3 regions of the Pseudomonas siliginis genome follow, and region 3 is predicted to be linked to each of the others. Evidence: riboswitches for the same ligand, from Rfam matches in the RefSeq annotation. Region 3 holds a riboswitch; each other region holds the start of a gene.
What was found. A riboswitch is a leader RNA that binds a small molecule or an ion and turns the genes downstream of it on or off. The one in region 3 is predicted to bind cobalamin.
Positions count from the first base shown of each region.

Region 1: linked by a shared signal. The riboswitch ahead of NF676_RS15545 (ABC transporter substrate-binding protein) and the one ahead of cobO (cob(I)yrinic acid a,c-diamide adenosyltransferase) in region 3 are both predicted to bind cobalamin.
Region 2: linked by a shared signal. The riboswitch ahead of cobW (cobalamin biosynthesis protein CobW) and the one ahead of cobO (cob(I)yrinic acid a,c-diamide adenosyltransferase) in region 3 are both predicted to bind cobalamin.

Region 1 covers NZ_CP099598.1:3,385,191-3,387,449, forward strand. Annotated here, with positions in the region: gene map (type I methionyl aminopeptidase) at 1-462, opposite strand, end outside; gene NF676_RS15540 (ParD-like family protein) at 459-686, opposite strand; cobalamin riboswitch at 824-1,015, shown strand; gene NF676_RS15545 (ABC transporter substrate-binding protein) at 1,156-2,169, shown strand; gene NF676_RS15550 (FecCD family ABC transporter permease) at 2,166-2,259, shown strand, end outside.
Region 2 covers NZ_CP099598.1:2,662,308-2,664,566, reverse strand. Annotated here, with positions in the region: gene cobN (cobaltochelatase subunit CobN) at 1-42, opposite strand, end outside; gene cobW (cobalamin biosynthesis protein CobW) at 46-1,110, opposite strand; cobalamin riboswitch at 1,210-1,421, opposite strand.
Region 3 covers NZ_CP099598.1:1,806,835-1,809,093, forward strand. Annotated here, with positions in the region: gene NF676_RS08565 (hypothetical protein) at 1-442, opposite strand, end outside; cobalamin riboswitch at 604-833, shown strand; gene cobO (cob(I)yrinic acid a,c-diamide adenosyltransferase) at 917-1,528, shown strand; gene NF676_RS08575 (cobyrinic acid a,c-diamide synthase CobB) at 1,525-2,259, shown strand, end outside.

The DNA of each region.
Region 1 (2,259 bases), 1.6 Mb from region 3:
GATCGCGTGACCGATATCGCCCAGCGTTGCGCCCGGCTTCACTGCACGGATGCCTGCGCACATGGCTTCGTAGGTGGTCTTGATCAGGTGCTGCGCTTCAGGAGTCGCCTCGCCCACCACATACATGCGACTGGTATCGCCGAACCAGCCGTCCTTGATCACCGCGATGTCGAGGTTGACGATGTCGCCGTCTTTCAATGGCGTACCCGATGGAATCCCGTGGCACACCACATCGTTGACCGACGCGCAGACGGTTTTCGGAAAGCCGTGATAACCGACATTGGCTGGCACCGCCTTCTGCACATTGACGATGTAATCGTTGCACAGTCGATCCAGCTCATCGGTGGTCACGCCAGCCTTCACATGCGGCACCAGCATTGCCAGCACTTCAGCGGCGAGTTTGCCGGCGGCGCGGGATTTTTCGATGTCGGCCGGGGTGTTGATCTTGATCTGGTTTCTCATGCGCTGACGGCTTCCTGAGTCAGTTGTTGCAGATCCAGCCCACCATTCTGTTCGGCGCGGATCAGCAGGCGGCAAATGGCGCTGTGGTCGAGATTGGGATGCAGCTCGGCGAGCATGCCGATGCGCATCCAGTGCTCAGCCTGCGCGTTGATCGAGCGGCTGAGGGCGTTGCTGGAGATGCGCAGATTCTCGTGCATGTCCTCTGAAATCTTTACGATGCCCATGTCTATATCCGATACGAAATGTATATGGATCGTATACTAGCCAAGCTTACCCTCGGATTGCAAACGCTCCGCCACGCAAACACGCACCCGTGCAGGAGCTGCCGAAGCAGATTCGGCTCCCCATCAGCGGCCTGATCGACTACCATGCCCGCGCCGGTTTCCACACGGAATTAATAGGGAATCCGAGGTGCTCCACGCATCAATCGGAACTGCCCCCGCAACTGTAGGTGCCGAGCCTGCTCCTCGACTGCCACTGGGTGAACCCCGGGAAGGCCGGAGCGTGGCGATGACGCATCAGTCAGGAGACCTGCCGGCACAGTGACTGACCAACCGGCGGGGTGTCCGGGAAGGACATCGTGCCGTGCGCATTTTCCCCGTGCCGGCCTTGCGCAGTTTCCACGACCGCGCCCGAGGTGTGTTTCCAAACCGTACCCGCCCGCTCCCGTACGGTTCCCTTGGAGACTGCCCCATGCTGCTGCCCCGCGTTGCCACCCTGCTCACCGCTCTGAGCCTTTGCGCCCTGGCGCAAGCGGCGCCGACTGCGTATCCGCTGACCGTCGAAAACTGTGGCAGCAGCCTGACCTTTCAACACGCACCTGCGCGCACGGTGACCATCGGCCAGGCCGGCACGGAAATGCTCTATGCCTTGGGTCTGGGCGACAAAGTCGTCGGCACCTCACTGTGGTTCAACGACGTGCTGGGCACATACAAAGCGCAGAACGACACGATCGAGCGCCTCGCCGATAACGAGCCGAGTTTCGAAGCGGTGATCGCCAAACGCCCGGAGCTGGTTGCCGTCGAGCTGGAATGGATGGTCGGCCCGCAAGGCGCGGTCGGCACCCGCGAGCAGTTTCATGAACTGAAGATTCCGACCTATCTGCTGCCCTCCGATTGCGAAGCCAAGGACAACCTCGTCGGTTCGGACGGGACGCGGCTGGCACCGTTTCGCATCGACAGCATCTACAAAAGCGTGAGCCAACTGGCGGCGATTTTCGACGTGCAGGCGCGTGGCGAACAGCTCAATGAGCAGCTCAAAGCCAGCCTCGCGCAGTCGATCGCCACCGCGAAAAACCAGCAGCGCAAAGACGTCAGCGCCCTGGTATGGTTCTCCAGCGCCGAGATGGACATCGAGCCGTTCGTGGCCGGGCACAAAGGCGTTCCCGATTTCATGCTCAGCACCCTCGGCGTGCGCAACGTCGTCGAGTCCGATGAAGAATGGCCAACCGTCGGCTGGGAAACCATCGCCAAGGCCAACCCGACGTTTCTGGTGATTGCGCGCATGGATCGTCGACGTTTCCCGGCGGACGACTATCAGAAGAAACTCGCCTTCCTGCGCAGTGATCCGGTGACGCGCAACATGGACGCGGTCAAGCACAACCGCATCATCATCCTTGACGCCATGGCCATGCAGGCCAGCCTGCGCACCTTCGACGGCCTCGAACAACTGGCCAGCGCCATCAACGGCTACGACCTGTCGCAATGAGCAGACGCCTGATCCGTTTGCTGCTGGTGCTGTTGACGCTGTCGGTCGCGCTGATCGGCGGCGTGGCCATTGGTGAGACTTCGATCGAGC
Region 2 (2,259 bases), 860 kb from region 3:
GTCCGAGACGAATCCGCCGGGCTGGGTCCTGAGCAGGTGCATGGCTTAAACGCTGAGCGCAGCGCGCAATTGCGCTTCGAGTTGTGCCGCATCAAGCTCCTGACCGATCAGCACCAGACGCGTCACCCGCGCTTCGTCGGCACCCCACTGGCGGTCGAAATGCTTGTCGAAACGCGTGCCCACGCCCTGGATCAACAGGCGCATCGGCTTGTTCGGAATCGCCGCGAAGCCTTTGACCCGCAGGATGCCGTGCTGCACCACCAGTTGCGTGAGCGCGTCGAGCAGCAGGCTTTCGTCGGCTTGCGGCAATTCGATGGAGATCGAATCGAAGGCGTCGTGATCGTGGTCGTCGTCATCACCGTCATGGTGGTGATCGTGGTGGCTGTGGCGGCTGTCGATATGCTCTTCAGAGCCGGCACCGAGACCGATCAGCACGTCGAGCGGCAGGCGGCCATTGCTGGCTTCGACGATTTTTACCGCTGGCGGCAGCTCTTCGGCTACTTCAGCGCGTACGCGAGCCAGGTCTTGCGGGCTGGTCTGGTCGGCTTTGTTGAGGATCACCAGGTCAGCGCTGGCCAGTTGATCGGCGAACAGTTCATGCAGCGGCGACTCGTGATCAAGGTTCGGATCGAGTTTGCGCTGGGCATCGACCTGATCCGGGAACGCAGCGAATGTGCCTGCGGCGACCGCCGGGCTATCGACCACGGTGATGACTGCGTCGACGGTGCAGGCACTGCGAATTTCCGGCCACTGGAAGGCTTGCACCAGCGGTTTTGGCAGGGCTAGGCCCGAGGTTTCAATAAGGATGTGGTCGAGATCGCCGCGACGGGCAACCAGCTCGCGCATCACCGGGAAGAATTCTTCCTGCACGGTGCAGCACAGGCAGCCGTTGGCCAGCTCATAAACGCGGCCGCTGGCCTCTTCTTCGGTGCAGCCGATGGTGCATTGCTTGAGGATTTCACCGTCGATGCCCAGCTCGCCAAACTCGTTGACGATCACCGCGATGCGCCGGCCCTGAGCGTTATCGAGCATGTGCCGCAGCAGCGTGGTTTTGCCCGAACCGAGGAAACCGGTGACGATGGTGACGGGGAGTTTGGCCAGTGTTTTCATCGGTATGCCCTTTGGCAAGCGGCGGGCATACGGGACGAGAACCGGCAGCGCGCGTGCACGCCGGAAGCATTCGCCACCGGATCACCCCGCCCGGTTGTAGTGAGAATCTGTGACGAGGCAGGTCTCCTGGCTGACGGCGTTCAGGCGTTGGGCCTGGCGTCCATTGCGCCTTCCCGCTGGCTCATCGGTTGAGCTGGCAGTGGCGTGGCAACGAACATCACCGTTCACAGTTGCGGGGGCAGCCGCGGCTTTGACCGCGTTCCCTTCTTAGCTTCGGCGAGTGCCGAAGAACCTCGAAAGCGCAAGGCTACGCATGGGTCCGTCGTGGGTCAATGGTCGGTGAGTCTGAAACTGGGGGTATATCCGTTGCTGCGGTAACGGCTTCTTATGGTTTCGCTCTTACAGCGAGTCCCTTTTTCAAACGCCAAAAAGGAACCAAAAGGCTTTGCCCCGGCGTACGGCCCGCTCGCTGGGGCTCGGGGTACCTTCGTTACGGGACCGATCCGGGCGCAGCGGCTACGGTTTGCTTCGCTGCACCTCCTTCCGCTGTGTACGACTGCGTCGTACGGTCGCTGCGCTCCCACCCCCGGATCGATCCCGTAACGAAGCCTGCCGAAGGGGCAAAAGATCAAAAGCCAGAGCAAAAGCAAAGGCAAAGGCAAAAGCAAAAGATCGCAGCCTTCGGCAGCTCCTACAGTTGGATCGCGCACCAGCTCAAGAACAGGTCGGCTGTCAGGCCGCCTTCGCGAGCAGGCTCGCTCCCACAAAAGCAAAAGTAAAGCAGCGCAGCCGCCCCACTCAACAATGAGCGTTAGCTCGAGTGCTCTTGATCTTGATCCACCGGCGACGTCGGAAGGCTGAGTGGAGGGATTGATCCGGGCGTGGGAGCGCAGCGACCGTACGACGCAGTCGTACACAGCGAGTGTAGGTGCAGCGAAGCAAACCGGAGCCGCTGCGCCCGGATCAGTCCCGGAGCGAAGGAACCCGAGCCTGCGAGGGCCGAACGTAGGAGCAAGCCTTTTTGGGTACTTTTTCGGCGTTTGGAAAAAGTGCCTCGCCGTAAGGGCGAAACCGTAATCAGCAACACCCGCAGCAACGGATATACACACAAAAACATCAGAAAAATGCCCACACCGCAGTACCGAAAAC
Region 3 (2,259 bases):
ATTCTTCGGGGCTGGCGCTGTGCTGAGGTTTTTGCGGAGCAACAAAGAGGCAGCCGAGCTTGAGATCGCTGGCGTAGCTGATGCGCTTGGCATCAACGGTGATGTCGAGCAGGGCCTGGGTCAGGTTGAGGTTGTTGACCCGTGGCCAGCGTTGCGTGGCCTGAATGAACGCGCGGTCTTCGGCGCCGGCAATCAGCAGGTCGGCGCGAGCATTGCGTTCGCCTTCTTCGTTCTGTTTGCGCGTGGCCGTGTCGTTCAGCGTGACCATTTCAGCCATCCACGCCGCTGCCGCGAGCAGGCCGAGATTGGCTTTCTCGTCGTGCCAGTACGGCGTGTCGTTGTCGCCGCGTACAGTGTTGTAGCGATCGATACAGTCAAACCAGCGTTCCAGCACCGGGCGCAGAAATTCCAGGCGCGGGTTGCTGATGATCATGCCTTGCATCGTCGTCATCCTTATTGTTGTAGTGGGCTTTCGAAAAAAGCATGGCTCTTTGATATCACTTGTCGCAGTCTGGCACAAGATTGCCGCTGCACAATGGATCAGCGGCAGTTATTCGCGCGCAAAGCGCCTCTTCAATTGACGCTCCACCCCCAACCCTCTAACCTTCGCCGCTTGTTTCAGGTGCTCTGTGGCCCCGCGTCGACAGAGTGAAACAGGGAAGCCGGTGAGGGTGGTCTTCAAGCGAAGCCACGACGATCCCGGCGCTGCCCCCGCAACGGTAAATGAGTGAAAACTGCGCCTTGAGCCACTGCCTCGAAAGAAGCGGGAAGGCGCGCAGTCCGGCGAAACGCCGCTCATGAGCCCGGAGACCGGCCTGATCCATCTCAGCGGCATCACGGTGGGCGATGCCAGGCTTTTTGCCGTCTATTCTTGTGCCTGCCCGCCGTTATCCAGCCTCAACGGAGAGCTCCCCCCATGACTGATTCCCCCGAGCGTGACGAACGCCATCTGGCGCGCATGCAGCGCAAGAAGGCCGTGATCGACGAACGCATCGCCAGCTCGCCCGACGAATGTGGCCTGGTGCTGGTGCTGACCGGCAATGGCAAAGGCAAGAGCAGCTCGGCGTTCGGCATGCTCGCCCGCGCGATGGGCCACGGCATGCAGTGCGGCGTGGTGCAGTTCATCAAGGGCCGCAACAGCACTGGCGAGGAATTGTTTTTCCGCCGCTTCCCCGAGCAGGTGCGTTTCCACGTCATGGGCGAAGGCTTCACCTGGGAAACCCAGGATCGTCAGCGCGACATCGCCGCTGCGACCGCCGCTTGGGAAGTCTCGCGCGAATTGTTGCGCGACCCTTCGATCGGTCTGGTGGTGCTCGATGAATTGAACATCGCCCTCAAGCACGGCTACCTCGATCTCGATCAGGTGCTCAGCGATCTGCAAGCGCGCCCGCCGATGCAGCACGTGGTGGTCACCGGGCGCGGCGCCAAGCCGGAAATGATCGAGATGGGCGACACGGTCACCGAGATGGGCATGCTCAAGCACGCCTTTCAGGCCGGGATCAAAGCGCAGAAAGGCGTCGAACTTTGAAGCAACCACGTCACTGCCCGGCGGTGTTGATCGCCGCGCCGGCCTCCGGTCAGGGCAAGACCACCGTCACCGCCGCACTCGCCCGTTTGCATCGCAACCAAGGGCGCAAGGTGCGCGTGTTCAAATGCGGTCCGGACTTTCTCGACCCGATGATCCTCGAGCGCGCGAGCGGTGCGCCGGTGTATCAACTGGACATGTGGATGGTCGGCGAGCAGGAAAGTCGCCGGCTGTTGTGGGAAGCCGCCGCCGAGGCTGACCTGATTCTGATCGAGGGCGTGATGGGCCTTTTCGACGGCACGCCATCCAGCGCTGATCTGGCGCGCCACTTCGGTGTGCCGGTGCTCGGCGTGATCGATGGCACCGCCATGGCGCAGACCTTTGGCGCCTTGGCGCTGGGCCTGGCCAAGTATCAGCCGGACTTGCCGTTCGCTGGCGTGCTGGCCAACCGCGTCGGCACCTTGCGCCATGCGCAATTACTCGAAGGCAGCCTCACCGAAGGTCTGCGCTGGTACGGTGCGCTGTCCCGCGAAACCGGTATCGAATTGCCGAGCCGCCACCTCGGCCTGGTTCAGGCCAGCGAATTGAATGATCTGGATCTGCGCCTCGACGCGGCCGCCGATGCGCTGGCCAGCAGTTGCGAGGTCGCGCTGCCACCGGCCGTTGAATTCGCCGGGCCTGACGTCATCGCCGCCGAGCCTCTATTAAAAGGTGTGCGCATCGCCGTTGCCCGC